DNA from 3 places in the Nocardia sp. BMG51109 genome. Region 1 is predicted to be linked to each of the others. Evidence: riboswitches for the same ligand, from Rfam matches in the RefSeq annotation. Region 1 holds a riboswitch; each other region holds the start of a gene.

The links. Region 1 has a riboswitch for S-adenosylmethionine ahead of D892_RS0113670 (rhodanese-like domain-containing protein). Riboswitches for the same ligand answer to the same signal wherever they lie in the genome.
Region 2: linked by a shared signal. The riboswitch ahead of D892_RS0116655 (hypothetical protein) and the one ahead of D892_RS0113670 (rhodanese-like domain-containing protein) in region 1 are both predicted to bind S-adenosylmethionine.
Region 3: linked by a shared signal. The riboswitch ahead of D892_RS0101360 (amino acid ABC transporter permease) and the one ahead of D892_RS0113670 (rhodanese-like domain-containing protein) in region 1 are both predicted to bind S-adenosylmethionine.

Annotation. Positions count from the first base shown of each region.
Region 1 is NZ_JAFQ01000004.1:2,696,557-2,706,575, forward strand. It holds gene D892_RS0113645 (LuxR family transcriptional regulator) at 1-940, opposite strand, end outside; gene D892_RS0113650 (CaiB/BaiF CoA-transferase family protein) at 1,240-2,328, opposite strand; gene D892_RS0113655 (amidohydrolase) at 2,462-3,304, opposite strand; gene D892_RS0113660 (FAD-dependent oxidoreductase) at 3,423-4,811, opposite strand; gene D892_RS0113665 (hypothetical protein) at 5,101-5,535, shown strand; SAM riboswitch class IV at 5,589-5,708, shown strand; gene D892_RS0113670 (rhodanese-like domain-containing protein) at 5,726-6,148, shown strand; gene D892_RS0113675 (O-succinylhomoserine sulfhydrylase) at 6,145-7,359, shown strand; gene nrdF (class 1b ribonucleoside-diphosphate reductase subunit beta) at 7,429-8,394, opposite strand; gene D892_RS0113685 (HAD-IIA family hydrolase) at 8,769-9,527, opposite strand; gene fgd (glucose-6-phosphate dehydrogenase (coenzyme-F420)) at 9,854-10,019, shown strand, end outside.
Region 2 is NZ_JAFQ01000004.1:3,346,671-3,356,689, forward strand. It holds gene D892_RS47735 (glycoside hydrolase family 19 protein) at 1-1,109, shown strand, start outside; gene D892_RS45235 (DUF4349 domain-containing protein) at 1,334-2,335, shown strand; gene D892_RS0116635 (DUF167 domain-containing protein) at 2,316-2,525, shown strand; gene D892_RS0116640 (tRNA (cytidine(34)-2'-O)-methyltransferase) at 2,555-3,019, opposite strand; gene D892_RS41310 (DUF3017 domain-containing protein) at 3,195-3,440, shown strand; gene D892_RS0116650 (homoserine O-acetyltransferase) at 3,450-4,610, opposite strand; gene D892_RS0116655 (hypothetical protein) at 4,607-5,167, opposite strand; SAM riboswitch class IV at 5,264-5,374, opposite strand; gene D892_RS0116660 (TetR/AcrR family transcriptional regulator) at 5,427-6,101, opposite strand; gene D892_RS0116665 (MFS transporter) at 6,238-7,728, shown strand; gene D892_RS0116670 (NADP-dependent isocitrate dehydrogenase) at 8,079-9,296, shown strand; gene D892_RS0116675 (hypothetical protein) at 9,382-9,729, opposite strand; gene D892_RS0116680 (MFS transporter) at 9,908-10,019, shown strand, end outside.
Region 3 is NZ_JAFQ01000004.1:8,657-18,675, reverse strand. It holds gene D892_RS0101400 (class I SAM-dependent methyltransferase) at 43-660, shown strand; gene D892_RS0101395 (NAD(P)-binding domain-containing protein) at 666-1,907, opposite strand; gene D892_RS0101390 (OsmC family protein) at 1,907-2,473, opposite strand; gene D892_RS0101385 (CoA-binding protein) at 2,519-3,148, opposite strand; gene D892_RS0101380 (O-acetylhomoserine aminocarboxypropyltransferase/cysteine synthase family protein) at 3,145-4,479, opposite strand; gene D892_RS0101375 (GNAT family N-acetyltransferase) at 4,796-5,293, shown strand; gene D892_RS0101370 (rhodanese-like domain-containing protein) at 5,416-5,859, opposite strand; gene D892_RS0101365 (cysteine dioxygenase family protein) at 5,873-6,403, opposite strand; SAM riboswitch class I at 6,666-6,759, shown strand; gene D892_RS0101360 (amino acid ABC transporter permease) at 6,772-7,719, shown strand; gene D892_RS0101355 (amino acid ABC transporter ATP-binding protein) at 7,716-8,498, shown strand; gene D892_RS0101350 (ABC transporter substrate-binding protein) at 8,543-9,523, shown strand; gene D892_RS0101345 (LLM class flavin-dependent oxidoreductase) at 9,528-10,019, shown strand, end outside.

The sequences.
Region 1 (10,019 bases):
GCGCCGAGGCGATGCCCAGCCGCCGCCGGATCACCTCCCCGAACAGCGGATGGTTGTAGCGCACCAGCAGCTGGTGGGCGTTGTCGGTGAGGCTGACGATCCGGATGACGCCGCGGGATTCGGCCGACTCCACCGATTCCTCGCCGGCCAGTTCGGCCAGCACGTCCAGATCGATCGGCTCGCAGAAGGTGAGCAGTTCCAGGACCCGCAGCACGTCCTCGGGCAGCTGCTCGACCCGATCCTCCAGCAGCGCGGCCAGTTCCGAGGTGACCGCGGCCCGGCCGCGCAGCTGCCAGACGCCGTTGACCTGCTTCAGCGATCCGGCCTCCAGCGCGCCCTCCACCAGATGCCGCAGGAACAGGGCGTTTCCGCCCGAGGACTCCCACATCAGGTTGGCGGTGAAGCCCTCCAGCTGCCCGCCGAGCATATTCTCGACCAGCTCGACGCTCTGGCGTTCGGTGAAGGGGGACAGGTCGATTCGTAGCAGGTGCCCGTCTTTCCACAGCGATGTCACCGCGTCGGGCACCGGGACGCCGCTGCGCACGGTGCACACGATGTGCGCCGCCTTGTCGATGGCCAACTGCAGCAACAGGGTTGCCGACAACTGGTCGAGCAGGTGGGCGTCGTCGACGCCGATGATGGTGTGGCCGTCGGCGAGCAGCGCCTCGCGCGCCGCGGCCATGAACGTCACCGGATCGTGCGCGGTGTAGACGCCCACCATGTGCGCGAAGACGCCGAGCGGAATGCTGCGGGCCGACTCGGTGCCGGCCACCCACCGGACGTTGCCGCCCACGGCGGCCGTCGCCTGTCGGGCCAGCGTCGTCTTCCCTACGCCGGCATCCCCCGTCAGCACGGCGCCGACGAAATCCGTGCCGGTGAGAGCCGCGCGGATCGACTCGAGTTCGTTTCCGCGTTCGATCATCGGCCAGTTCCGAGCCATGCGGATTACTTTAGTGCCTCATCTAATGTGAGCGGAGCGAACGAACCCCGAACGGACCCAGGCAGATCCAGGGCGGATGTTCACCTGCTATCAACCATCGCGCGATCGGCGCCCAGTCAACTGTTCAGGCGACCAGGTTGTTGGTCTCCGGTCCGGCCGCATTCGCTCGGTGGTCAGCGCCGGGCCGCATGGGGAATGGCGTGCCCCGGGGGATGTGCGGTGCTCCCGGGTGCGGCCACGGCGGCGCACCGCGCAGCCTGTGAAACGCAGGCGAACCCGGGAGCGGGCACGTGGAACGGTCAGCGGTCGGCCCACACCTCGTCGATGGGGGTCGCCTCGGACGGTGGCGGGGTGGGGGTGCCGCTGGGCGTCCGGGAGAAGCGGGGGGCCGGGGCGTGCTGGACCACGCCGTCGATCTCCACCAGCGATTCGCGGGCGGCGATGTGGCCGTTCTCGGTGGCCTCGGTGAAGGTCAGGACGGGGGTGACGCAGGCGTCGGTGCCCTCGAATACGGCCGCCCACTCGTCCCGGGTCCTGGTCTTGATCCGCTCCGCGAACAGCTTTTTCAGCTGTTCCTGGCCGTTCGGGTCGAGCTGCGCGGGCAGGCCCTCCGGATCGACCTCGAGGCCCTTCAGGAATTCGGCGTAGAACTGCGGCTCGATGCAGCCGACGGCCAGGTACTTGCCGTCGGAGGTCTCGTAGGTGTCGTAGAACGCCATGCCGGTGTCGAGCAGGTTGGTGCCGCGCTCGTCCGACCACAGGCCCATGCCACGCATACCCCAGATCATGTGCGACAGCGCCAGCGCGCCGTCGACCATGGCGGAGTCGATGACCTGTCCCTTGCCGGAGCTCTGCCGCTCCACCAGCGCCGCGAGGACCCCGAACACCAGGAACATCGAGCCGCCGCCGAAGTCGCCCACCATGTTCAGCGGCGGCACCGGCCGTTCGCCCTTGTGGCCGATGGCATTCAGCACGCCGGTCAGCGAGATGTAGTTGATGTCGTGGCCGGCCCGGTCGGCCATCGGGCCGTGCTGGCCCCAGCCGGTCATGCGGCCGTAGATCAGCCGCGGGTTGCGCGCCAGCGCCTCGTCCGGGCCGAGGCCCATGCGCTCGGTGACGCCGGGCCGGAAGCCCTCGAGCAGGACATCGGCCCTCTCGAGGAGTCCGAGCACCTTCTCGATATCGGCCTGCTCCTTCAGGTTCGCCTCGACGATGGTGCGGCCGCGCCACTGCGGGCGCTCCATGAACCCCGGCAGCATGCCGGGCCGCTGCACCCGCACCACGTCCGCGCCCAGGTCCGCGAGCAGCAGCGCCGCGTGCGGACCGGGGCCGATGCCGGCCAGCTCGACAACTCGGATGCCCGCCAGCGGGCCCTGCCTGGAAGCCATGGATGGAGTGCTCACGCCCTACCTCGCTCGTCGTCAGTAATTGACAATACGACAATAACTCGGCTCCCCGCGAGGATGTGAGCCGCGGTCGGCCCCGATTCCGAGGGCCGCGGATCCGGCCCGGTGGTGGCCGCTATTCGACCACCGGGAACGGCAACGTATCGCCCGGCGAGGGTTTCGGCAGGTCGGCGCGGCGGATGCGGAGGGTGGGCGTCGGCTCCTCGGGCGCCGGGGGCACCCGCACCGGCAGCCGATAGCAGGCGCGGGCATTGTTCTCCAGGACCCGATACATGTCGGTGCCGATGGCGTCGGCGATCAGCTCGATATCCGAGTCCCGGAACGGCCGCCCGGCGCGGTTGCCCGGCAGATCGGAGCCGAACATCAGCGCCTCGGGATTGACCGCGTGGATCCGCCGCAGCGCCGTGACGACGTTCATCGACACCCGGCCGAATCCGGACGCCTTCACCTTGACGCCCCGATCGACCAGATCCAGCAGATACGGCAGGCATTCGTCGGACATGCCGAGATGGTCGATCGACAGCGCCGGCAGCTTCGAGATGACCGGTTCCAGGGAGCCGAGCATGGACCCGTCGATGTACAGCTCGACATGCCAGCCGGCGATCTCGTAGGCGCGCAGGGCCTGCATGGTCAGCGTCACGATGTCGCCGGCGGCGCGCTTGAGGTTGAACCGGATCGCGCGCACGCCGGCGCGGTCCAGGTCGGCGATGTCCTCGTCGGTGGCGTCCGGGTCCAGGTTCACCACGCCCACCCAGTCCGGGCCGAGCTCGGCCAGCGACGCCCGCAGGAAGTCGGTATCGGTGCCCTGGAACGACGCGGCCACCACCGCACCACCGTCGATATCGAAGCGGGACATGCGCTTTCGATAATCCTCGATGGTGAAGGGCTCCGGCAGGTAGCCCTCGTTCTCGACCAGCGGGTACCGCGGATCGATGATGTGGAGATGGGCATCGAACACGTGATCAGCATGCCTCACGACGATGACGAATGCGTAAGAGCCGGGGTGAACGTCCCGGGCGGCGGCCCGATGAACCCCGGTGGCAGCGGCCCGAACTCAGTGGCGGCGCATCCTCGTCTCAGGCCTTGTGCGGCTCGCTGGCGGCGAGCATCTCGTGCCGCTCGACGACCTTCACGCGCTCGCGGCCCTGGGGCTCGCCGAGGGAGCGTTCGTGGGCGTCGAGGCGGTACCAGCCGGCCCAGGTGGTGAACGGGATGCCCTTACTTTCCAGCCACGTCGTGACGGCTTCCGGCTCCCGCTCGGGGGCGTGGGTGAAGCCGGCGGCGTCGTCGAGCAGGCAGGCGATGGTCTCGTTGGCGTCGCCCTTGGTGTGGCCGATCAGGCCGACCGGGCCGCGCTTGATCCAGCCCGTGACATAGGTGGCGGGCACGAACCGCTGCGCGTGCTCGTCGGCGTTCTCGTCGGCCAGCACCCGGCCGGCCTCGTTCGGGACCGTGCCGGCCTGCTCGTCGAACGGCAGCTGCGGGATGTTCTGCGACAGGTAGCCCACGGCCCGGTAGACCGCCCGCACGTCCCAGTCGTTGTAAGCGCCGGTGCCCTTCACGTTGCCGGTGCCGTCCAGCTCGGTGCGCTCGGTGCGCAGGCCCGTCACCTTGCCGTCCTCGCCGACGATCTCGTGCGGCGACTCGAAGAAGTGCAGGAACAGCTTGTGCGGACGGTCGCCCGCATCGCGGATCGCCCACTGCTCGAGGGTGTTGCAGACCATGTCGACCTGCTTGGAATGCCGGCGCGCGGCCTCCGAGCCCTCGTCGTAGTCGATGTCGGCGGGGTCGACGATGACCTCGACGTTCGGCGAGTGGTCGAGTTCGCGCAGCTCCAGCGGGGTGAACTTGGCCTGCGCGGGTCCGCGGCGGCCGAACACGTGCACCTCGAGGGCCTTGTTGCTGCGCAGGCCCTCGTACACGTTCGGCGGGATCTCCGTGGGCAGCAGCTCGTCACCGGTCTTGGCCAGTACCCGCGCCACGTCCAGCGCGACGTTGCCGACGCCGAGGACCGCGACCTTCTCCGCCTCCAGCGGCCAGGACCGCGGCACGTCGGGGTGGCCGTCGTACCAGGACACGAAGTCGGCGGCACCGTAGGAGCCGTCCAGGTCGATGCCCGGCACCGGCAGCGCGCGGTCGGCGTTGGCGCCGGTGGAGAAGATCACCGCGTCGTAGAACCGGCGCAGATCCGTCAGGGTGATGTCGGTGCCGTAGTCGATATTGCCCAGCAGCCGCACCTGCGGCTTGTCGAGGACCTTGTGCAGCGCGGCGACGATGCCCTTGATGCGCGGGTGGTCGGGAGCGACACCGTAGCGAATCAGCCCGAACGGGGCCGGCATCCGCTCGTACAGGTCGATGTTCACCTCGGCATCGGACTTCATCAGGGCGTCGGCGGCGTAGATTCCGGCCGGTCCGGCACCCACGATCGCAATGCGCAGTGGGTTGGTCGCACTGTATTCCGTCATTCTTACGCGCACCCTCTGGTCGAGAACTCTGTCCGTCATGTACTCAGCCGTGTATTTTCAGCCGTCGTTCTTAGCTTAGGCTAAGTTGACGTGTGGGCCGGGCGGCACCCGGCGGATCCGACTCCTATCGATGCTGCCTCGTTGCTCCGCAGGATGTCGTTCGTTCCTGGCCGGGGCCAGGAGGTTCTGCCGAGTCTATCGGTGGCGGCTATCGCGGTTATTCCCGGGATCCGGCGGGAAAACTCGGGTGTGATCTCGCACACCCGCCCCGACCGGGGATGATCGACGCATGACCGACGACGCCCACGACCCGATTCCGATCGACCAGCGCGACACCACACGGTCCGCGGTGCCGTTCCTCGCGGCCGCGGCGGTCGCGGTGGTGGTGATCGGCGGGGGCGTGGCCCTGGCCCTGGCGCGGCCGACGGAGAAGTCCGTCACACCCGAGGACCGGATCGGGGTGGCCGTCGGCAATTTCGCGACGGCGCAGGCGGATACGGATGCCGAGCGGCGCGCGACCGCCGCGTGCCAGGGATTCGATCCGAATCGGTCGCCGCTGGGCCCGGACGCGCTCGGCAAGAAGGTCGAGATCGCGCGGATCACCGATACCGCCGTCGACGGCGATCGCGCGCACGCGACCGTGACGAGCAGGATCGATGGCCGCGAGACGACCGCGACGTGGACCCTCGTCCACTCGGGCGGCTCCTGGCTGGTGTGCCAGTGATAGCGCGACCAGGTTTGACACACGGGCCTGTGACCAGGCACTCTCTATTTTCAGGTCATGAGCGCCAGCGCCAAGCCCCGGCTCGCTGGCCGGCAACCCTCCTCCGCGGTGGGGTGCTCCGGGTGACGACCAGGCCACGCATCGAAGTCTCCACGATGCGGCAAGTGCGGATTCTCAGGAGGTACGAGAAGTGAGTTACGCGGGCGATATCACCCCGCAGCAGGCGTGGGATCTGTTGCGCGACAACCCGGACGCGGTGCTGGTGGATGTGCGCACCGAGGCCGAGTGGCGGTTCGTCGGGGTGCCGGACACCAGTTCCCTCGATCGGCCGACCGCGCTGATCGAATGGGTCGACATCGCGGGCGCGCCGAACGGGCGGTTCGTGGATCAGCTGAAAGAGGTGCTCGCCGAGCGCGATTCGGACGGGAGCGGGCCGGTGATCTTCCTGTGCCGGTCCGGTCAGCGCTCGCAGGGCGCCGCGGCGGCCTCGACGGCGGCCGGATTCGCGCCGTCCTACAACGTGCTCGAGGGGTTCGAGGGTCCGCTGGACGCCGACGCTCATCGCGGCGGCGCCGGGTGGCGGGCGCACGGGCTGCCGTGGAGGCAGTCGTGATCACCGGGGGCGCCTTCGACAAGCCGCTGCCCGACGGCGTCGGCTCGGCGACGCTGGGCGTGCGCGGCGGCCTGCGGCGGTCCGGGTTCGAGGAGACCTCCGAGGCGCTGTATCTGTCCTCCGGGTTCGTGTACGAGAGCGCCGAGGCGGCCGAGGCCGCATTCACCGGCGACGTCGAGCATTTCGTGTACTCGCGCTACGGCAATCCGACGGTCGCCATGTTCGAGGAGCGGATGCGGCTGCTGGAGGGCGCCGAGGCATGCTTCGCGACGGCCAGCGGCATGTCGGCCGTGTTCACCTCGCTCGCGGCGTTACTGGGCACCGGTGACCGGCTGGTGGCCGCGCGCAGCCTGTTCGGCTCCTGTTTCGTGGTGTGCAACGAGATCCTGCCGCGCTGGGGCGTGGAGACCGTCTTCGTCGACGGTGAGGACCCCGCGCAGTGGGAGGAGGCGCTGTCGAAGCCCACCCGGGCGGTGTTCTTCGAGACGCCGGCCAATCCCATGCAGAGCCTGGTGGACGTCCGGCGGGTGGCCGAGCTGGCGCATGCCGCCGGCGCGAAGGTGGTGCTGGACAACGTCTTCGCCACGCCGCTGTTACAGCGCAGCCTGGACCTGGGCGCCGACGTGGTGGTGTATTCGGGCACCAAGCACATCGACGGTCAGGGGCGGGTGCTCGGCGGCGCGATCCTCGGCACGGCCGACTACATCGACGGTCCGGTGAAGCACCTGATGCGGCACACCGGCCCCGCGCTCAGCCCGTTCAACGCCTGGACCCTGCTCAAGGGCCTGGAGACCATGCCGCTGCGGGTGGGCCGGTCGGCCGAGTCGGCGCTGCGGATCGCGGAGTTCCTGGAGGGGCATCCGGCGGTGTCGTGGACGAAATACCCGTTCCTGCCGTCCCATCCGCAACACGAGCTGGCCACGCGGCAGATGTCGGGCGGCGGCACCGTGGTCACCTTCGAGCTGGCGTCGCTCGCGGACGAAGGGAAGAAGCGCGCGTTCGAGGTGCTGAACCGGTTGCGCATCGTCGACATCTCCAACAACCTCGGCGATGCCAAGACCCTGATCACGCATCCGGCCACCACCACCCACCGGGCGATGGGGCCGGAAGGCCGTGCGGCCGTGGGGATTACCGACGGCGTGGTACGGATCTCCGTGGGCCTGGAGGACGTCGAGGATCTGCTCGGCGACCTGGATCAGGCGCTGAGCTGATCGGCCGGGGGCCGGGCGTCCGGCGTCCGGCCCTGGCTCGGGAGCCGGTCCGGGTTCAGAAGTCCGGGTTCAGAAGTCCCAGTCGGCGTCCTCGGTCTGCTGCTGCTTGCCGATGACGTAGGAACTGCCGGAGCCCGAGAAGAAGTCGTGGTTCTCGCCCGCGCCCGGATCGAGCGCGGCGAGAATCGCGGGATCGACCCGGCAGTCCTCGGCGGCGAAGGCGGGCTCGTAGCCCAGATTGCCGAGTGCCCGGTTGGCGTTGAACCGCATGAACGGCAGCACGTCGGCCGTCCAGCCGACCTCGTCGTACAGGTCGTGGGCGTAGTCGATCTCGTTGGCGTACAGGGCGTGCAGCAGTTCGTAGGTGTAGTCGCGGTGGTCCCGGCGCTCCGCCTCGGTCAGCTCGGCCAGGCCGCGCCGGCATTTGTAGCCGATGTAGAAGCCGTGCACTGCTTCGTCTCTGATGATGAGCCGGATGAGATCGGCCGTGTTGGTGAGCTTTCCGCGCGCCGACCACCGCATCGGCAGGAAGAAGCCGGAGTAGAACAGGAACGACTCCAGCATCACCGAGGCGGCCTTGCGCTTCAGCGCGTCGTCGCCGCGGTAGTAGTCGACGATGATCTGCGCCTTGCGCTGCAGGTGCGGATTGTCCTCCGACCAGTCGAACGCCGCATCGATCTGGCGGGTCGAGCACAGCGTGGAGAAGATCGAGCTGTAGGACTTGGCGTGCACCGACTCCATGAAGGCGATATTGGTCAGCACGGCCTCCTCGTGCGGGGTGAGCGCGTCGGCGAGCATCGCCACCGCGCCGACGGTGGCCTGCGCGGTGTCCAGCAGCGTGAGGCCGGTGAAAACCCTTGTGGTGAGCTGTTGTTCGGTCGAGGTGAGCTGTTCCCAGGTGTGCAGGTCGTTGGACAGCGGCACCCGTTCGGGCAACCAGAAGTTCCCGGTCAGCCGGTCCCAGACCGCGGCGTCCTGGGGATCGGGCAGGCGGTTCCAGTTGATCGCGTGCACGCGGTCGACGAGTGTGCTCATGCGGCTCTCCGATCGTCGAAACTGGCCGCGCGCGGCGGCCGTGCTGGTGACAATTCGGCGAGGCTAACATTGGATTCAGGGTTGCCGAATTACCGCGAGGGCCGTGTTGCGCCGTCTGTTTCTCCAGTCTGCTCCCGATCCGGACGTGGTGGGTCGACGCCGCGCGCATAGCACCTGGTCGCCGCGGCGCGGTGGCCCGGAACCTGTGCCAGGCTCGACGGAGATGATGTGACCAGGTGTTCGGCGGCGTCGGACTGGGTGGTCATGTCCTCGGCGTAGCAGGATTCGGTGCCCGGCCGGAGCGCTGCGACCGGTGGGGATCCGCTGCCGATGTGGCCGCCGGCGGATCAGGGCGACTGTGGAATGACAGGTGTTCAGACCGAGAACGGGTTCGAAGTGTGGCCGACCAGGTCCGCGACGGAGTCGATGACCGTCGTCGGGCGGTACGGATAGTGCTCCACGGACTCCTTCGTGGAGATGCCCGAGGTGACCAGGATCGTGCGCATGCCCGCCTCCAGGCCGGCGATCACGTCGGTGTCCATGCGGTCGCCGATCATCACCGCCGACTGGGAGTGCGCGCCGATGCGGCGCAATGCCGAGCGCATCATCAGCGGGTTCGGCTTGCCGACGTAGTACGGGTCGCGGCCGGTGGCGCGGGTGATGAGGGCGGCGACGGAACCCGTCGCGGGCAGCAGGCCCTCGCGGGACGGGCCGGTCGCATCCGGATTGGTGGCGATGAACCGGGCACCGCGCTCGACCAGCCGGATGGCGGTGGTGATCGCCTCGAAGGAGTAGGTGCGGGTCTCGCCGAGGACCACGTAGTCCGGGTCGCTGTCGGTCAGCACGTAGCCGATTTCGTGCAGCGCCGTGGTCAGCCCGGACTCGCCGACCACGTAGGCGGTGCCGCCGGGGCGCTGCTCGTCGAGGAATGTCGCGGTGGCCAGCGCCGAGGTCCAGATCGCCTCCGCCGGAATGTCCAGGCCGGTGTGCCGCAGCCGGGCCTGCAGGTCGCGCGGGGTGCGGATGGAGTTGTTGGTCAGCACCAGGAACGGGATCTCCGCGGCGCGCAGTTCGGCCAGGAACCTGTCGGCGCCCGGCACCAGATGGTCCTCGTGTACCAGCACCCCGTCCATATCGGTGAGGTAGGAAAGGATGGGTTCGTCGTCGGCGGTCACCAGTCAATTCTGAGCTATCGGTTGTTCGGATGTGGACAACTCGGGAAGTTGCGACCATTCACACAGCGGCCGGCCGCGCTGACTATGTTCGAGAAGAAGGTCCGGCCCGAGTGGCCGGGCGCAGGCGGCGGAGCGCTACATGCGGGCCTCTGCCGCCGCGAGGGCCCGGGTGCGTGCCGCGGTGATCGCCCGCCGCGAAATACGGCGGGATCGCCCGGCGCTGCATTCGATCGACGGGGCATGTGCCCCGCAGCAGGCAAGCGACAGCGAACAGGAGTGGCGCAGTGAGTGGACTCAAGCTCGGGTACAAGGCGTCGGCGGAACAGTTCGGTCCCCGGGAGCTGGTGGAGCTCGGGGTTCTCGTCGAGGAGCACGGGCTCGACAGTGCCACGGTCAGCGACCATTTCCAGCCGTGGCGGCACGAGGGCGGGCATGCGCCGTTCTCGCTGG
Region 2 (10,019 bases), 650 kb from region 1:
TCGGGCAGGCTCCGGGATCCGACGCACCGACCGGCCCACCCGAACCCGGCGAGTCCGATGCGGAGGATCCCGCGCCAGGCCCCGATGCGTCCCCGCCGGATGCCGGTGCGGCTGCCGAGCAACCGGCCGGCGGCGCGGTTCCGGCGGATGCCGCGGAACGGTGGCCGGGCGCAGCCGCCGGCGCGTACCCGCCGGATGCCGGTACACCCGCCGAACCCCCGGACGACGCCACGGTCCCGGCCGATGTGACGGCTACCGGACGGCCGTCGACCGGCGATGGCCCCGGCACGTCCTCGGCCGGGGTCGGCGCCTCGGGGCCGGCCGCAGGTCCGGCACCCGGCCCCGTCGCGCACGGAGGCGATCCAGCGGAGACCACGGAGCGCGAGAGTCGAACACACGCAGCCGGTTCGGCTGTCCCGGGCGTCGAGGGGCCGATCGGGACAGCTCGAACTCAGTCTGCCGCCGTGGCGCATCCGGCCGCCGGCACTCCGGACCAGCAGGCCGAAAACAACGCGGCGGCAACGGTATTCACACCGGCGCTCCAGGGGGCCGCCGATCCGCCACCAGCGGACATCACCGTCGACCAACTCGTGGCGATCATGCCCGATCTGTCGCCGGAGCAGGCGCGGGAATACCTGCCCGCGCTCAATGCGGCCATGCGGGAGGGCGATATCACCACACCGCCGCGGCAGGCCGCATTCCTCGCTCAGCTGGCCCACGAGAGCTGCCAGCTGCGGTACTTCGAGGAACTCGGCGACGACGACTATTTCAGCCAATACGATCCCGGGCAGCCCAATACCGCGGCGGGCAACACCGAACCCGGCGACGGCCCCCGCTACCACGGCCGCGGCCCCATCCAGCTGACCGGCCGGGGCAACTACCGCGCCGCCGGGGAGGCACTGGGGCTGGACCTCGAGGGCAACCCGGAGATGGCCGCCCGGTCCGATATCGGCTTCCGGATCGCCCAGTGGTACTGGACCTCTCGCAATATCAACGCGTTCGCCGACGCGGGCGACTTCGCCGCGGTCACCCAGGCCGTCAACGGCGGGTTCAACGGTCTCGCCGCCCGCGAGGAGTACTACTCGCGCGCCCTGGAGGTGCTCGGATGACCCGGGGCGGAGGCGATCCGGCGCACCGGTCGTGTCTCGGCCGGAACGGATATTCTGCCGACCGTCACGAGCAGCCCTCCTGCTCACCGCCTACTTCGCGGTGTGGAGGTTGCCGCGCGGCGTGCCTGCGCCGGACGGGCCGGGCCGGGCCGCGGGGGTGCCGGAATCTGCGGCGGGCGGCGGAACCCGGCTGAAACGGGCGGTTGGTCGTTACGCTGCGTCCCATGAGAAAAGTCGCTGTCGTGTCGGCCGGCCTGGTGCTGGCGCTGCTCGCCGGTTGCGGTGGCTCCGAGCACTCCAAGGTTTCGGATGGCTCCGGGGTCGACCGCGGCTCCGCGTCGGTGGCGGCGCCCGCGCTGCGCGAGGGGGCACCGGCCAGGCCGAAACAGCAGAACAGCGACTCCGTGGACAGCACCGCCGAACGCCGCGAGGTCGTCACCGGCAGCGTCGACATCACCACCGACGATCCGATCGCGGCGGCAGGCAAGGTCGACGAGCGGGTGCGGGCGGTGCGGGGACGGGTGGACAGCCGCTCCGAACAACCCGACACCGATACCACGAAACCCCATGCGGCACTGACTGTTCGGATCCCCGCCGACCAGACCGACGGGTTCATCACCGGCCTGCGCGACGTCGGCGAGGTCACCGACGTGACGACCCAGCGCGAGGACGTCACCATGCAGTGGCAGGACCTGGACGCCCGGATCCGAGCGCTGCAGGCCTCGGTCGACCGCCTGCGGGCCCTGATCGCCGGCGCCGCTACGACGGCCGACCTGATCGCCGCCGAGAACGCCCTGTCCAGCCGGCAGGGCGAACTGGACAGCCTCACCGCCCGCAAACGTCAGCTCGACGACCAGATCTCCCTGTCGACCCTGACCATCGACCTCGGCACCGACGAGCCGCCGCGGTCGAGGCCGGACAATTACTGGAACCGGATCGTGGACGGCTGGCACTCGCTGCTGAGCGCCCTGCGCGCGACCGGCAATGCCATTCCGTGGCTCGGCTTCCTACTGGTGATCGCCGCCCTCGTCTGGGGTGCGGTGCGGATACGACGCTCCGGGAAGCAGAACGCGGTGCCGGAGCCCGAGCCTGTCTCGGTCTCGGTCTCGGTCTCGGCGAAAGATACTGCGGCCGAAGAGGTTTCGTCCTCTTCCGGAGGCAGGGAAGAATCGGGAGGTGCCGGTGCCGCCGACGGTGGTTCGGGCCGTGATCAAGCCGAACAGTAGAAAGGGCCCGCTGGTCGAAACCCTCGACGACGGCACGCTGTGCCTGTACGTCCGGGCCCCCGCGGTGGAGGGCAAGGCCAACAAGGCCGCCGTCGAGCTCCTGGCCGGCCACTACGGCGTCCCGAAGTCCGCGGTCCGGCTGGCCGCGGGCAGCACCGCCCGCCACAAGCGCTTCGAGATAGCGGAGTGACCGAGACCGCGCGGCCACACCCGGCCCGGCTACACGGCGCCCGGGAACCCCAGTTGCCGCCATGCCTCGTACACCGCCACCGCCGCGGAATTGGCCAGGTTCATCGACCTCCGTCCCGGCAGCATCGGGATCCGGAGCCGGTCGGTGATGCGGGAATCGGCGAGTACCTCCTCGGGCAGCCCGGTCGGCTCCGGCCCGAACAGCAGCACGTCCCCCTTGCGATAGGCGATATCGGTATTGCGGGTGGTCGCCTTGGTGGTGAACGCGAAAACCCGCTCGGGCCGGATGGTGTGCCAAGCGGCGGCGAGGTTTTCGTGCACGGTGACCGAGGCCAGGTCGTGGTAGTCCAGTCCGGCCCGCCGCAGCTTCGGCTCGGACAGATCGAATCCCAGCGGCTCGATCAGATGCAGTTCGCATCCGGTGCCGGCCGCGAGCCGGATCGCGTTACCGGTATTGGGAGGTATCCGAGGCTCGAAGAACACCACATGGAGCACGGGCACCAGCATCGCATGCGGCGGGTGCGCCCCGGGGCGGTGGTCGTGTCGAGACCGGGAGCGTCGGCAATGGAAGAATCGGGGCGTGATCGAAGTGGATGAGGGAGGAGGAGCCCCCGCGCCCCCCGCACGGCACCCCAACCCGGTCGGCCGATTCTTCGGCAACCACCTGCCGATGCTGCTCGTGGTGGCGGTCCTGCTGGTCGCGGTGATCTTCGTGGCGCAGGATCGCTGGCGGCGCGGCGCCTACGTGATCGGCGGCGCGACGCTGCTGGCGGCCGCGCTGCGGGCGTGCCTGCCGACGGCGCGGGTCGGTCTCCTGGCGGTCCGCAGCAAGCCGTTCGACATCGGTACCTACACCGTGCTGGGCGGTCTCATCATCGTGCTGGCCGCGACGATCAGCAGCCTCGGCGTCGGCTGACCGGCGATCTCAGCGCTCGGACCGGGTCGCCCGCACCAGCTCCATGGTCTCGGTCAGCAGCTTGCCGACCGCCTCGATCTCGGTGAGGAACCCGTCGTGCCCGTCGCGCGAGTGCACCACCTCGAGGCCCTTGCAGCCGGGTAGCAGATCGGCCAGCTCCTGCTGTGTGCGCAGCGGATACAGCCGGTCGGAGTCGACGCCGCCGACGATGCACGGCACCGCGGTGCCGGCCAGCGCGGCCTCGATCCCGCCCCGCCCGCGGCCCACGTCGTGCCGGCTCATCGCCTCGGTCAGCAGCACGTAGGTGGCCGCGTCGAAGCGCCGCGACAGCTTCGCCCCCTGGTACTCGAGATAGCTCTGCACCGCGTAGCGGCCGCCGTTGCGGGGATCCTCGTCGCCCTGTGGCTGATTCTCGAAGCGGTGGTCCAGCTCGAAGTCGGTGCGATAGGTCAGGTGCGCGATCCGGCGGGCGATCCCCAGCCCGGTGGTCGGCGCCCGGCCGGTGCCGTGATAGTTGCCGCCCTGCCAGTCCGGATCGGCCTTGATGGCCGCGACCTGCGTGGTCTGGGTGCCGATCTGATCGGCGGTGGCACGCGCGCCGACGGCCAGCACCAGCGCGGCCTCGACCCGCCGCGGGTGGCCGATCATCCATTCCAGGACCCGCATCCCGCCCATCGATCCGCCGACCACGGCGGCCAGCCGGTCGATACCCAGCAGGTCGATCAGGTTCACCTCGGCGGTCACCTGATCGCGGATGGAGATACCGGGAAACCGTGCGCCCCAGGGCCTTCCGTCCGGCGCGGGAGATCCGGGCCCGGTACTGCCCTTGCAGCCGCCGAGCACGTTGGTGGAGATCACGCACCACTCGTCGGTGTCCAGCGGCGCGCCCGGCCCGACGATGCCGTCCCACCAGCCCGGCAGCTGGTGCGGTTCGGTGGGCGCGCCCACCACATGGGAATCGCCGGTCAGGGCGTGCTCGATGAATACGACGTTGTCCCGCTCGGACGACAGTTCACCCCAGCGCTGCACGGCGAGCTTCACATCGGGGACCACCGCCCCGCTCTCCAGCCGCACATCCCCGATGGCAATGGTGCCGAGTGTGCCGTCCGGCGGCGGTAGCAGCGTGGCCGCGGCCGAACGGTCCGTCTCCGAGCCGATGCCCACGGTCACCACGCCGCCGTCGCCAACCCGGCACGCCGACCGGCCGACACATCGTCGATGCCCGCGCTGCCGATACCCGCGCTGCCGATACCGACGTTCCACCCCGGGCCGCCGCCGGGAATCCGCCGCACCCTGTCCGCCGGCCGCGGGGCCGGTACCGGGCGAACGACAGCGAAACGCACATCATCGATGGTAGCCACCCGCCCCGGGGACGCCGTTCGCCCGGCGCTGCGGAAGGTGGTGAGTGCGGGGCCGCCGACGGCAGTGCGTACTTTGCCGTGGGTAGCGGTGTGTGCGGTGGTGCGGGTCGCTGTGTGTGTGGTGCCGGTCGGGCCGAGGGTGATCGTGCGTGCGAGGGCGGCGGAATGCGCGGCGCCGGGTGCGGTCGTGCGTGCCACGTCGCGGGTGTGCGCCATGCCGGGCACAGCGATGCGTGCGGCGCCGGGGGGGAAGGGGCGCTGTCGATGCGCCGTGCGGGCTCCCAGGGTGCCGGGGCCGGCCCGGTGCCGGTCGGTCGCGTGGCTCCGGTTCGCCGGATCGTGCCCGGACGTGGTCGAGTCGCTCATGTACTACTCCAGGTGCGGTGTGCCGAGAGGCGGCGTGCGGCCCGTTATCGGGATTCGAATCTCGAAAGGCAACAACACATGTCGGTGACCTCCTGATAGTCGCGCTTGCTCTCGGCTTTCGAGAGCCTGGTCATCACCCGGAGCACCCCACCGCAACTGGAGGGTTGCCGGCCAGCGAGCCGGGGCTTGGCGCTGGCACTCATGACCTGACTGGATGGTAGCGGATCGCCGGCGCGGGAAGCGAGACGAGGTCGGGGAGCTAACCCCCGGCCTCACTCGCCCGGGCCACCGGGACCGCGCAGCGGCCGACGAACTCGTCGTAGGCGCCCCGGACGGCCCGGATGGTCGCCTCCGCCGACTCGGCCGGCGCGCACTCCGGAAGCTGGGCATCGCATTCCATCCCGGTGCGCAGGATCGCGTTCCAGGTCGCGGCGATGAGTCGCACGGTGAGCGAGTCGGGCTCGGCGCCGACTCGTTCGGCAAGGGCCGAGTGGATTTCGACGATCTTGCTGTCGGTGAACTCCATGCTGCGCGCGCGCACCGTCGGGCTGGATCGCGTGATCCGCTGCATGTGCTGGAACCACTCGAAGGGCAGCGGCCCGCCGCCCTCGATGCTCTCGGTGGTGACCGCCAGGTAGGTGTCGAAGAGGGCCTGCAACTCGTTGCCGGTGATCGGCTGTTCGCGCAGGTGGGCGGCGATGATCCGGCCCCACTCCTCGATCGGGGCGAGGACGATGTCCTCCTTCAGTTCGAAGTACCGGCTCACCGTCCGCGGCGATACGTCGGCCGCCTCCGCGATCTGCTCGACCGTGGTCGCCTCGAAGCCGTTCTCGTCGCACAACCGCAGCGCCACCTCGATGATGCGGCGCCGGGTCTGCTGCTTCTTGCGTTCGCGCAGGCCGGGCTGGTCTGGACGCGGCGGTGAGTCGAGCATGCCCCGATTCTATCGCTATCGGCTCTCATTGTGACGAGTACCGCCAAATGTCATAGTCGGACACTTTTCTCTTGACGCCAATTGTCAGACGGTGCCACTATGGCTGCACATTCCTTCCGATGCAGGAGTCCCCCTCATGACCGAAACCGGGACACTCGTTTCTCCCGATACCTCCGCCGGGCCGAAGAGTTCGGCGCGCTGGTGGGCGCTGGGCGTGATCGCCCTGGCCCAGCTCATGGTGGTGCTGGACGCCACCATCGTCACGATCTCGCTGCCGTTCGCCCAGCAGGACCTGGGCATCAGCGACGGCGACAAACAGTGGGTGCTCACCGCCTACACGCTCATCTTCGGCGGCCTGCTGCTGCTCGGCGGCCGCCTCGCCGACTATCTGGGCCGCCGCCGGATCTTCCTGATCGGCCTCGTCGGCTTCGCCGGGGCCTCCGCGCTGGCCGGGCTGGCGCAGAATGCCGCGCAACTGTTCGCCGGGCGCGCACTGCAGGGCGCCTTCGCCGCGCTGCTGGCCCCGGCGGCCCTGTCGCTGGTGTCGGTGACGTTCACCGAACCGCGCGAAAGGGCAAGGGCCTTCGGCGTTTTCGCAGCCGTGTCCGGAGGCGGCGCGGCCATCGGCCTGATCGCCGGCGGGGCGCTCACCGAATACGCCGACTGGCGCTGGTGCCTGCTGGTCAACACGCCCGTCGCGCTGCTGGCGCTGGTCGGCGCCTTCTTCTTCGTGATCAAGGACGTCCCCGCGCCGCGGACCGGCGGTTACGACGTGGCGGGCGCGGTGACCGTCACGCTCGGCCTGATCGCGGTGGTGTACGGATTCAGCCGGGCCGCCGAGGACGGCTGGCTGGCCTCGTCCACGCTCGCGCTGCTGATCGCGGGTGTGGCGCTGCTGATCGCCTTCGTCGGCATCGAGCGGCGTACGTCGAACCCGCTACTGCCGCTGCATATTCCGGGTGAGCTCAATCGCGGCGGCTCGTTCCTGGTGGCGCTGCTGGTGCCGATCGCGATGTTCGCGATGTTCATCAACCTCAGCTACTACCTGCAGATCACCCTCGGATACAGCCCGCTGAAGGCCGGCGTGGCATTCCTGGCCTTCCCGATCGGGATCGTGATCTCGGCGGGTGTGGCCGGTTCGCTGCTGCCGAGGATCGGGCCGCGGCCGCTGATGATCGGCGGCGGAGTGCTGGGCATCGCCGGCCTGGTGTACCTGGCGCAGTTGAGCTTCGGCGACAGCTTCGCCACCACCGTGCTGCCCGCGACGGCATTGATCGCGCTGGGTATGGGTGCGCTGTTCGTCTCCATGCAGACCACGGCGCTGCATCAGGTCGATGCCGAGGATTCCGGCGTGGCCAGCGCACTGCTCAACGCGGCCCAGCAGGTCGGCGGCGCCATCGGCACGGCCCTGCTGACCACCATCTCGGTCCAGGTGGCCCAGCGCTATGCGGAGAACAACCCGGCCGTCGACAACCTCGCGGCCCGGGCGGCGATCCACAGCTACGACATCGCCTTCTACATCGGCGCCGGGTTCTTCCTGGCCGCGATCGTCATCGTCGTGCTGATGATCCGGGACAAGCCGGAAAACCTGCTGGAGGGGTCGGAGCATACGGCGGCCGGTGTCTGATTTGTCACAGTCTGTGACGCACAGCGAGCCCGGGCGATGTCCCGGGCTCGCTGCCGTCCGGGAAGGGATCGGCCGTGCTCGTCGGCTTACCTCGCATTTGTCAGTGCCGGCCGGTACGTTGCCGATCTCACCCCGCCGGCGCCTCGCCCGGAGCGGACGCGACCGTCTCGCGATGGGACAACCGCTGGAATTGAGACCCAGCGCACCAGTACGCTTGTCTTGTTTAGCACCTCGAGTCTCGCCGACAGAGCGGGACGTATACGTTGTCTGTTGAACAGCTGGGGTCCGCTCACAAGCGTGTTCACCTGGCCGTGCAATGGGAGCACCTTCCTAGGAGGACACGAAGATCCATGTCCAAGATCAAGGTTGAAGGTACCGTCGTCGAACTCGATGGCGACGAGATGACCCGGATCATCTGGCAGTTCATCAAGGACAAGCTGGTCCACCCGTACCTCGACATCAATCTCGAGTATTACGACCTCGGTATCGAGTACCGCGACAAGACCGACGATCAGGTGACCGTCGACGCCGCCAACGCCATCAAGCAGCACGGCGTGGGCGTCAAGTGCGCGACGATCACCCCCGACGAGGCGCGCGTCAAGGAATTCGGCCTGAAGAAGATGTGGCGGTCGCCCAACGGCACCATCCGCAACATCCTCGGTGGCACGATCTTCCGCGCCCCGATCATCATCTCCAACGTCCCGCGCCTGGTTCCGGGCTGGACGAAGCCGATCATCATCGGCCGCCACGCGTTCGGCGACCAGTACCGCGCCACCGACTTCAAGGTGCATCAGGCGGGCACCGTCACCCTCACCTTCACACCGGAGGACGGCAGCGAGCCGATCCAGCAGGAGGTCGTGAAGATGCCCGAGGACGGCGGTGTCGTCATGGGCATGTACAACTTCAAGAAGTCCATCGAGGACTTCGCGCGCGCGTCGCTGAACTACGGGCTGCAGCAGAACTACCCGGTCTACATGTCGACGAAGAACACCATCCTGAAGGCCTACGACGGCATGTTCAAGGACACCTTCCAGGAGATCTACGAGACCGAGTTCAAGAACGAGTTCGACGCGGCCGGCCTCACCTACGAGCACCGGCTGATCGACGACATGGTCGCCTCCGCGCTGAAGTGGGAGGGCGGCTACGTCTGGGCCTGCAAGAACTACGACGGCGACGTGCAGTCCGACACCGTGGCGCAGGGCTTCGGATCGCTGGGCCTGATGACCTCGGTGCTGCTGACCCCGGACGGCAAGACCTGCGAGGCCGAGGCGGCGCACGGCACCGTGACCCGCCACTACCGGCAGCATCAGCAGGGCAAGCCGACCTCCACCAACCCGATCGCGTCGATCTTCGCGTGGACCCGCGGCATCGCGCATCGCGGCAAGCTGGACAACACCCCCGAGGTGGTCGGCTTCGCGCAGGCCCTCGAGGACGTCGTGATCAAGACCGTCGAGGACGGCCAGATGACCAAGGACCTGGCGCTGCTGGTCGGCGGCGATCAGGGCTACCTGACCACCGAGGAGTTCCTCGGCGTGCTCGACGCCAACCTGGCCCGCCAGCTGCGCTGAGCCTCGCGCGAGACGACACATTCCGGGCACCCGCCCCCACCTTCCGGTGGCCGCGGGTGCCCGACTTGTCTGAACGCACCGGACCCTACCGCTGCTTCATCAGCGTCACCGCCTCGGCGATCGTGTGCGTCAGCTGCTGGAGCTGTCCGTTCATGGTGTCGAGGCGTTGATCCATGGTGTCGAGGCGTTGGTCCATGCGGTCGAAGCGCTGATCCATGCCGTCGAGGCGCCGCCCGTGCTGGCGGAGGGTTGCGATCAAAATCCCGAACTGGCGGCCGCTGGTGTTCTGGAATCGACGTAAGCGCAGGTCGACGCCTCGTACCGCGGCCAGTGCGGTGTGCGCGGTCCGGTTGGAATCGTCGATGAGTTCGTAGATGTCATCGACGTCGTGTCGCAACCGATCAACAACGGGGTCACGCTGCGGCTTGGTCATGCCGATAACGCTAGAGGCTGCGCGGGCCCGCCGGAAGCGGTCGATCGGCGATTGGGGATAACTCTCCGATGTGGACAAAGACCGTTTCGACCTGCGGTATTTCGGTCGGTGAGTGAGATCACCGGCGATCGGGGATGCCCGGGCATTCGCCGCCGTGTTGGGCAGAGTCGTGGCTTCCGTGACCGCGCCCGATGCGGCGTCCTCCCAGTCTTCGTCCGACACCCCCGCCGGGCGCACCGGCTGGCACATACCCGCGGTGCTGGCCATGGCGCTCGGCGGTTTCGGCATCG
Region 3 (10,019 bases), 2.7 Mb from region 1:
GTGCGGGTCAGGAGCAGGTGAGGTGGGTACGGGAGTGCGCGCATGTCGTTGAAATATCTCGCGAGTCTGGCGGTCGACGCCGCGCAGGCGGGGCAGTGGGTGGAGGGGTCGGCCGACGACGGGGAGTTGGCGTATCTGGCGGGTCTGGTCCGCGAGACCGGGGCGAAGACGGTCGGGGAGATCGGTTTCAACGGCGGTTTTTCCAGCCATGCCTTCCTGGCCGCGGGTCCGGAGGTTACGGTCTGCTCCTTCGACCTCGGCGAGCACCACTACGTCAGGCCCGCGAAGGAGCATATCGACGTGGTGTTCCCGGGGCGGCACACGCTGGTGGCCGGCAACTCCACGCGGACCGTCCCCGCCTTCCACCGGCTCCATCCGACACTGAGATTCGATCTCATCTTCATCGATGGTGGCCACACCTACGAGGTCGCGGCGGCCGATCTCGCCAACATGCGGGCCTTCGCGACCGAGGAGACCGTGGTCGTGGTCGACGACATCGCACCCTGGGTGCAGTGGGGGCGCGGCCCGGCCTACGCCTGGGAGGACGCCGTGGCCGACGGCCTCGTGATCCAGGACGCGCTGGTGAAGGACGGTGTCGAGGCCACGACCGTGGAGCCGCCGGCCGAGCGCAGCTGGGTGGTCGGCCGGTACAAACTCTGAGGCCCTCAGCGGGTACGGGTCTGTTCCCGCCGGCCGGTGCTGTCGGGTGGCCGGCCGCCGAGGTATCCGGCGAGGTGGCCGGTCAGGTCGGCGGCGTCGGCGGCCGCTCCGTCGATGTAGGTGGATCGGCGGCGGCGCAGGACCGGTAGGCCGGTGATGTAGAGGCCGGGCCAGTCGACCACGCCGCCGTGGTGGCGGAGCCTGTTGCGGTGGTCGAAGACGGGGAGTTCGAGCCAGGAGTGGTCGGGTTTGATGCCGGTCGCCCAGACGACCGAGCGGATCTCGCCCGATGTCAGGTCGAGCAGCAGCGGGGAATCGGGGACGCGGGTCGGTTCGGGCCGTTCACCGCGGCCGCCCGCATGGTCGTCGATGGCGTCGAGCAGCCGGTCGAGTTTGAGGTCGGCCAGCGCGATCACGTTGCGCAGCGAGCCGGAGAACTGGGCGACGCCGTCGCGGATGCCGGCCAGCTTGCCGACGAGACGAATTCCCCTGTCCTGCACCGTATTCAGGTCGAGGGTGCGCCGGCCGCCGACGAGCTGGAAGGAGGCGAGATTGCGGGCCCGGACAAGGTCGTCGATGCCGTCGGAGCGTTCGTCGAGGATGCCGGTGGCGTCGAGCCACCACAGGATGTCGCGGTCGCGGTATCGGCGGGGCACCCGCACGTGCTCACCGGTGGCGAGGGTGACGGGGCGGCCGGAACGGTGGATCTCCTCGGCGATCTGGATGCCGCTCGCCGCGGCCCCGACGACGAGCACGCCCCCGGCGGGGAGCTGGTCCGGATTGCGGTAGTCGAGCGCGGCGATCGACTCGATGTCCTGGGGAAGGGCGTCGGCGAGCGCGGGGAGCGGGGAGGTCGTGAGGCCCGCGGCGAGCACGACGGTGCGGGCCCGCCACTCGCCCTGATCGGTGGCGACCGTGAACCCGTCGTCGGCGGCTCGGACCGCGGTCACGGTGGTACCGGTCCGGACGGGCGCCGACGACGCCGTGGCGTAGTCGGCGACGAAGCCGGCCACCTCGGCGGCGGTGAGATAGCCGTCGGGGTCGTCGCCGTCGTAGGCGTGCCCGGGCAGCCGGGTCATCCAGTTGGGGGTGAGCAGGCGCAGCGAGTCCCAGCGCTGGGTGCGCCAGGAGTGCGCCACCCGGCCGCGCTCGAGGACCACGTGGTCGATCGAGCGGTCGGCCAGGTGGCGGCTGATCGCCAGGCCGTTGTGCCCGGCCCCGACCACGACGGTGGTCGTGTCCGGCATCAGGACGCGTTGACGTTGACGCTGACGGTGGTCGGGTTGGTCAGCGCGTCGTAGACCGCGGATCGCTTCTGCGACTGCGCGACCAGCGCCTGGATATCGGCCGGGGAGGCGTCGGCGTCGATCGCGTAGTCGACGGTGATGTTGGAGAAGCCGTTGCGGACGTCCGGGTCGGCGCCCAGAATGCCGTGCAGGTCGAAGTCGGCCTTGACGGTGGCCTCGACCGAGCGGAGCTGGATTCCCCGCTGCTGCGCGACCGAGGCCACACCGGCGGTCAGGCAGCTGCCCAGCGCGACCAGGACGTACTCGGCGGGCGTGATGCCGTGGTCCTCGGCCGCGAACTGCGGCGGGTGGTCGGCGTCGAAGGTGAACTTCTTGGTGTGCTTCTGCTCCTCGCCCAGGCCGTAGAAGGTCTCCACCTCGGTGAGGCTGTGCGTGCCGCGGACCCAGCGGACGTTCGAGCGCCATTCGAACTCGGCGATCTCGGGTGTGTCTGCCAGTGCGCTCCGGGCGCCGAGCAGGGCCTTCACATTGACGCCGTTGTCGACGGCGGGGGCGGTTCCGGTCATGGTGGTACCTCCTGGTTGTGCGTGACGGTATTGCGGGAGTCGTTGTCAGCGAACGGTTTTGCGGGCGGTGATCTGGCCGGTGTCGAAGCCGAGGAGATGCAGGCCGCCGTGGAAGCGGGCGTGCTCGATCTTCAGGCAGCGATCCATCACCACCGCAAGCCCTTTCGCCTCGGCATCGCGGGCGGCGTCCTCGTTCCGGATGCCGAGCTGGATCCACAGCACCGGGGGCGGTTCGTCCGGGGAGCCCAGGGCGGCAACATCGTCCACGACGCCGGGAATGTCGGACGCCTTGCGGAACACGTCGACGATGTCGGGAGTTTCGGGCAGGTCGGCCAGCGAGGCGTGGACCGGTCGTCCGAGGATCCGTCGGCCGGCGGCATTGGGGTTGACGAAATAGACGGTGTAGTCGGTGGATTGGGCCAGATAGGTGCCCACGAAGTAACTCGCGCGGGCCGGGTTGGTGGAGAACCCGACGATCGCGATCGACTTCGCGCGCCGCAGGATGCGCAGGCGTTGCTTGGCATTGGGGCCGAACCAGGTGCGGTCGGTGTGCAACAGCCGGGCGCGCGGGGAATCGGCGGGCAGGGCGGCCGTGAGGCCGTTGGCGAGCTGGGTGTCGACGAGCGCGGCACCGCCCGCATCGGTCACCTGGTCCGGCTTCGCGGTGTCGCTCATCGTGCGTCCTCGGATTTCAGTGCCGCATGCAGGGCTTGATCCAGGTCGTAGAGGATGTCGTCGGTGTCCTCGAGTCCCACGCTGATCCGGACCAGCCCCGGTTCGACACCGGCCTGCGCGAGTTGCTGCTCGCTCAGCTGGGCGTGCGTGGTGGAGGCGGGATGGATCACGAGTGTCTTCGTATCGCCGATGTTGGCCAGATGGCTTGCCAGATCGACGGATTCGATGAATGCGCGCCCGACCTCGCGGCCGCCCTTGACGCCGAAGCTGAAGACGCTGCCCGGACCCTGCGGCAGATACTTGGCCGCCCGCTCGTGGTGCGGATGGCCGGGCAGGCCGGCCCAGTCGACGAATTCGACGCGCGGATCGGTCGCCAGCCACTGCGCGACGACATGGGTGTTGTCGACGTGGTTCTGCATGCGCAGCGGCAGCGTCTCGACGCCCTGCGCGAGCTGCCACGCCGACTGCGGCGACAGCGTGGGGCCGATATTGCGGAGCTGTTCGGCGCGCAGCCGGGTGAGGAAGGCGTACTCCCCGAAGTTGCCGTTCCAGGTCAGCCCGCCGTAGTGCGGCACCGGCTCGTCGAACAGCGGGAACCGGGGATTGTGCCAGTCGAACCGGCCCGCCTCGGCGACCACCCCGCCCAGCGTGGTGCCGTGGCCGCCGAGAAACTTTGTGGCCGAATGGATCACGATGTCGGCGCCCCACTCGAGCGGGCGGTTCAGGTAGGGCGTGGGAATGGTCGAATCGATGATCAGGGGAATACCGGCGGCATGGGCGACGTCGGCCAGGCCCTCGATGTCGGCGATCTGCCCGGAGGGGTTGGCGATGGTCTCGGCGAACACCAGCTTCGTGCGGTCGGTGATGGCCTCGGCGTAGGCGGCGGGATCGGCGGAGGTGACGAACGTGGTCTCGATGCCGAACCGGCGCAGCGTGATATCCAGCTGGGTGAGCGTGCCGCCGTAGAGTTGCGCGCTCGCCACGATGTGGTCGCCGGCCCCGGCCAGCGCGGCGAAGGTGATGAATTCCGCGCTCATCCCGGTCGCGGTGGCGACGGCGCCGAGCGCGCCCTCCAGGCTGGCGATTCGCTCCTCGAAACTGGCCACCGTCGGATTCGACAGCCGCGAATACACGTTGCCGTACTTCTGTAGTGCGAAACGCGCGGCCGCGTCGGCGGTGTCGTCGAAGACGAAGGCCGCGGACTGATAGATCGGCAGCGCGCGGGAGCCGCTCACGGCGTCGGGGATGTTGCCCGCATGGATCGCCCGGGTGCGGAAACCGTACTCGCGATCGACCGTTCGCCGCGTATTCGCCGCACCGGGCGACGACACCGGCGTGTTCTCGGGTCCCGGGCTAGGCACGGACGACCGTGCTGCGGAGGGAACTGGCATCGGCGCTCACAATTCTCCCTGGAATGACGGAACTCCCCTGCGCGGCACTACTTTCCCTGCTCGGTTCCGTCAGGGGAAGGGTTTCACGCACAGTGAGTCTTAGGCTGCCCTGCCCGTTCCCCACCCGGGTCGGAACCCTGCATGTGGAACGTCTGTATGGAGATTGTCGCGGAAACCGAGGAGCGCGTTAACGCACTTTCATACATCATGATCGAAATTGATTGCCGCAGCGACCGATACGGCTACCGTGCTGGCGGTGACCGCTGAGACGACCTCGTCGGCCCGGCCGCCGTTGACGGTGCGGTCCGTGGCATGGGACCACCCGGACGCCGTACTGTTGCGCGATGAGATGGCGGCGGAGGTGCGGCCACGGTACGCGGACCTCGCACGGACGGTGCGCGGTGATCCGAATGCCGTCGACCCGGACACGGTGCTGCGTACTTTCGTCGCCTACTCGACGAGACCGGCCGGACATGCCGCGGTCCGCTGGAACGCGGGCGAACTGGAGGTCAAGCGGATGTTCGTCCGGCCGCGGTATCGCGGTTCGGGGGTGGCGGATGCGCTCCTGGCGGCGGTCGAGGACGCGGCGCGGGCACAGGGTGTGGCACGGGTGATCCTGCAGACCGGGCACCTTCAGCCGGACGCGGTTCGCTTCTACCGGCGCAGCGGATACCACCGCATCCCGATCTTCCCGCCGTACGAGGTGCTGCCACTGTCCCACTGCTTCGCCAAGGACCTGGCCCGACCGGAGTAGCCCGACCGGAGTAGGCGGGACGTACTCGAGTGTCGGCGTGCTCGAACCTCGCGGGTGTGCCCGAATCTTGCGGGTGTGCTCGAGTCTCGCGGGTGTTCGGTCGATGCGCTGCGGCTCGAATTCTACTGCTGCACCGGGTGTTCCGTGGGATCGCGGCCGTCGGCATCGCTCCCGCCGTCGACCGGAAGACCCGCCGCCTTCCAGGCCCGGAACCCGCCGGCCAGGTCGGTGGCCCGCCGCAGCCCGAGCTGCCGCACCGTGGCGGCGGCGAGGCTGGAGGCGTAGCCCTCGTTGCACACGATCACCACGGCGGTGTCGCCGGTCAGGCCCGGCAGCCGATGGTCGCCCGCGGGGTCGAGCCGCCACTCCAGCACGATGCGTTCGATCGCCAGCGCGCCCGGAATCGTCCCCTCCGCCTTGCGGTTCGATTCCGGCCGGATATCGACCACCAGTGCGCCGGACGCCTGCGACTCGGCCGCCTGTCGCGGGTCGAGGCGGTCCAGACCGGCTCGGGCGCGCCCGAGCAGCTGCTCGACGTTCAGTACCGGTTCGTCGTTCGTGCTCATATGCCCTCGAAACTCATATGCCCTCGAAATCGTCGAGCGAGTGGTATTCCCGCACGGGCTGCAACGGTGGTGAGTAGGCGTGCACCGAGGCGGCCGGGCGGGTGGTGCTGGGGTTGCGCACCCAGTGTGCCCGTTGCGGGCCGAAGGCGACGGTTTCACCGGCGCGCCACCGTGCGTCGCGGACCGCGTTACCGGGATGGCGATACTGCTCGTCGAGTTGGCCGACGGTCACGGTGAACGCCCCCGACGCGCCGCCGTGGTCGTGCGGTTCGGTGCCCTGGCCCGGTCCCCACGACAGCAGCCACAATTCGACACCCATGGTGAGACCCAGCCGGCTCCACCACCGCTGCCCGGTGCCGAATCGGACGATGTCCAGCAGGGGAGTGGCCAGTTGATCGGCCACCGCCGCGGTCAGCTCGCGCAGCTCGGCCGGTGACCAGAGCGTGCGCTCCGGGTGGATGAGCTCGTGCAGCAGCGGAACGTCCACGTCCGGGTGGATGTCCTTGGCGTGCTTGAGATTCACCGGCAGTGATGACGTGGTCAAAGGGCTCCTCGACGACGTTGACGGACAGGGACGACGGTGACGGACAGGGACGACGTTGACGGACGGGACGACGTTGACGGACAGGAGTGCGGGGCCGGGTGCGTCCCGTCGCACGAATTATCCGGCGGCGGCGCGGATCTGCCACCGGTCACGATCAGCGCGAGCAAAACCCTCCGTCGGCGCGAAACCGGCCCGGCAAGAATTGGATTCAGCGCGATCGAGAATGCAGACGCCGGGGCGAGCGCGGTTTAGCGTCATGTTCCGGCCATCCAGAGCGACCGAGAGACCCGGCTCGACGACGTCGCAGCAACCCCCCGGCTCTCGGGTGTGGGTGCTACCGCCGGGACCGATGGAGGATCGATCGACGTATGAGCACCGTGGCAGCACCCGGCGCCGAGCGGGCATCGGACGCGGCAGGGGAGGACGTCCTGCCGGTAGCACGCACCTGGCATCCGTGGCGCTGGGTGGTGGCGGCGGTGGCGCTCGTGCTGGTGGCGCAGTTCGTGCACGGCCTGGTCACCAATCCGGGCTGGGACTGGCCGACCTTCGGTGCGTACTTCACCGCGGACTCGGTGCTGCGGGCGCTGCGGCTGACGATCGAGCTGACCTGCTGGGGCACCCTGCTCGGCTTCGCGCTCGGCATCGGCCTCGCCATCGGCAGGTTGTCGAACAATCCTGTGCTACAGGTCATTTCGTGGGTCTACATCTGGGCGTTCAGGTCCATCCCGCTGATCGTGCAGCTGCTGTTCTGGTTCAATATCGCCTATCTCTACCGCACGCTGAGCCTCGGCGTCCCGTTCGGCCCGGCCGTGTACACCTTCGACGTGAACGGCGTGATCAGCGGATTCACCGCCGCCGTCATCGGTTTGGCGCTGCATCAGGCGGCGTATTCGGCCGAGATCATCCGGGCGGGGATCATCTCGGTGGATCCGGGGCAGGTGGAGGCGGCCAAATCGCTGGGCCTGCCGTGGCGGCGGCAGTTCTTCACCATCGTCGCCCCGCAGGCCATGCGCGGCATCCTGCCGAATGCGGTGAACGAGATCATCAGCCTGTTCAAGGGCACCTCGATCGTCTCCGTGATGGCGATCGCCGAGCTGTTCTACCAGGTGCAGGTGATCTTCGGCCGCAACGGCCGGGTGGTGCCGCTGCTCATGGTGGCCACCGTCTGGTACATCGTGCTGACCACGGTCCTGACCGTCGTCCAGTACTACATCGAGCGATATTTCGCGAAAGGCAGTGAGCGCGAACTTCCCCCGACGCCGTGGCAGCGCGTGCGCCGGAAGATCGCCGAGATCACGACACAGGAGCGGCGATGACGACAGGGCGGGAAACGGCCGAGTACGCGCTCGAATTACGGGGCGTGCGTAAGTCTTTCGGTCACGACGAGGTGCTGCGCGGCGTCGACCTCGCCGTGCGTCCGGGCGAGGTGACCGCCGTGCTCGGGCCGTCCGGCTCGGGGAAATCCACCCTGCTGCGGGTGATCAACCATCTGGAGAAGGTGGACGCCGGCACCGTGCGGGTGGGCGGCGAGCTCGTCGGCTACCGGCGCAAGGGCGCGAAACTGCACGAGCTGAGCGAGCGGGAGGTCCTGCGGCAGCGGTCGCGGATCGGGTTCGTCTTCCAGGATTTCAATCTGTTCCCGCATCTCACGGTGCTCGCGAATGTCGCCCTCGCACCCGTGGGCGCGCAGGGGCGCGGCCGGAACGAGGTGGAGGGTGAGGCGATCGCCCTGCTGGAACGGGTCGGGCTGGCGGACAAGGCCGAGTCCTATCCGAGGCAGCTGTCCGGCGGTCAGCAGCAGCGGGTGGCGATCGCCCGGGCGCTGGCGCTGCGGCCGCGCGTCGTGCTGTTCGACGAGCCGACCTCGGCGCTGGACCCGGAACTCGTCGGCGAGGTCCTGGACGTGATCCGCACCCTGGCCCACGACGGAGCGACGCTGGTGATCGTCACCCACGAGGTCGGGTTCGCCCGCGAGATCGCCGACACCGTCGTGCTTCTCGACGCCGGGCGGATCGTCGAGCAGGGCCCGCCGATGGAAGTGCTCGACAACCCCGCCCATCCCCGCACGAAAGCCTTTCTGGCCCACGTGCTCTGAGCTTCGTCGAGTACGTACCGATTCCGGATGTAAAGGACACGACCATGTTTCCAGCCCGCCACGGCCGAGGTGTCGCCGCATGGGCCGCAGTACTGACGACCGCGGCACTGCTGGCCGGTGCGTGCGGCAACGGCGAGAACATCGACGAGGTCCGCACGGTGGAGGGACAGACCTTCGACCTGTCTCCGGAACAGTCCGGCAGGGTGCGCGCGGACAAGGTCGATGCCATCGCGGCGCAGGTGCCGCAGGCCATCCGCGACCGCGGCACGCTGGTGGTCACCGGATCCTCCCAGACCGGTCCGCCCTTGCGGTTCTACGCCAGTGACGACCGCACCATCGTCGGCTCGGAGGTCGATTTCGCCTATCTGGTCGCCGACATCCTCGGGCTGAAGCCGGAGGTGACCGCCGCGGACTGGTCGCAGAACTTCGTCCGGATCGATTCGGGCGAGGTGGACGCGTTCATATCCAATGTGACGGTTACCGAGGAACGTAAGGAGAAGTACGACTTCGCCACCTACCGGCTGGACACTATCGCCCTGGAGGTGGCGAAGGACGCCGACTGGGCGATGCCCGACCGGAAGTCGCTGGCGGGCAAGCGAATCGGCGTGGGAGCGGGCACCAACCAGGAACAGCTGCTGGTCGAATGGAACACGCGCAACGTGGCCGAGGGCCTGCCCGCCATCGATATCGCCTACTACCAGCAGCAGACCGACTACTACCTGGCGCTGGCCTCGCGCCGCATCGACGGATTCCTGGGGCCGAACCCGGTGGCCGTCTACCATTCGGCGACCTCCGGCGAAACGAAGATCGCCGCAACGTACTCCGGCGCCGGCGACGCACTCCAGGCCGAGATCGCGGTGCTCACCAAGAAGGACAACGGCCTCAACGGCGCCGTGCACGCGGCCCTGCAGCACGCCCTCGACACCGGTGTCTACCAGAAGGTCCTCGACCGCTGGGGCCTGCGGAGCGAGGCCGTGCAGCAGTCGCGGATCAATCCGGTGGGACTGCCGAGGCGGGCCGGGTGACGCCATGAAATTCCTGCTGCTGACACTGATTACGCATCAACCCGACCCGGTGACGGGCGCCACCGAATCTCCCGCGCAACGGCTGCGCCGGGTGGTCGACAGCGCCCGGCTGGCCGAGGAACTGGGCTACGACGGCTTCGCCGTGGGTGAGCGGCACGAGGATCCGTTCCTGTCCTCCGCGCCGCCGGTGGTGCTCAGCCATATCGCGGCCCTCACCTCGCGTATTGCCCTGTTCACCGGCGTGACCACGCTGAGCCTGCTCGATCCGGTGCGGGCCTTCGAGGACTACTCGACGCTGGACAACCTGTCCGAGGGCAGGCTGGAGCTGATCATCGGTAAGGGCAACGGCGCCGCGCAGGCACGGCTGTTCCACGTGACGGCCGAGGACCAATGGGATCGCAATCGCGAAGGGTACGAGCTGTTCCGGCGGCTGTGGGCGGGCGAGAGCGTGACCTGGTCCGGCCGGTTCCGGCCGCCGCTGTCCGACGCCAAGGCG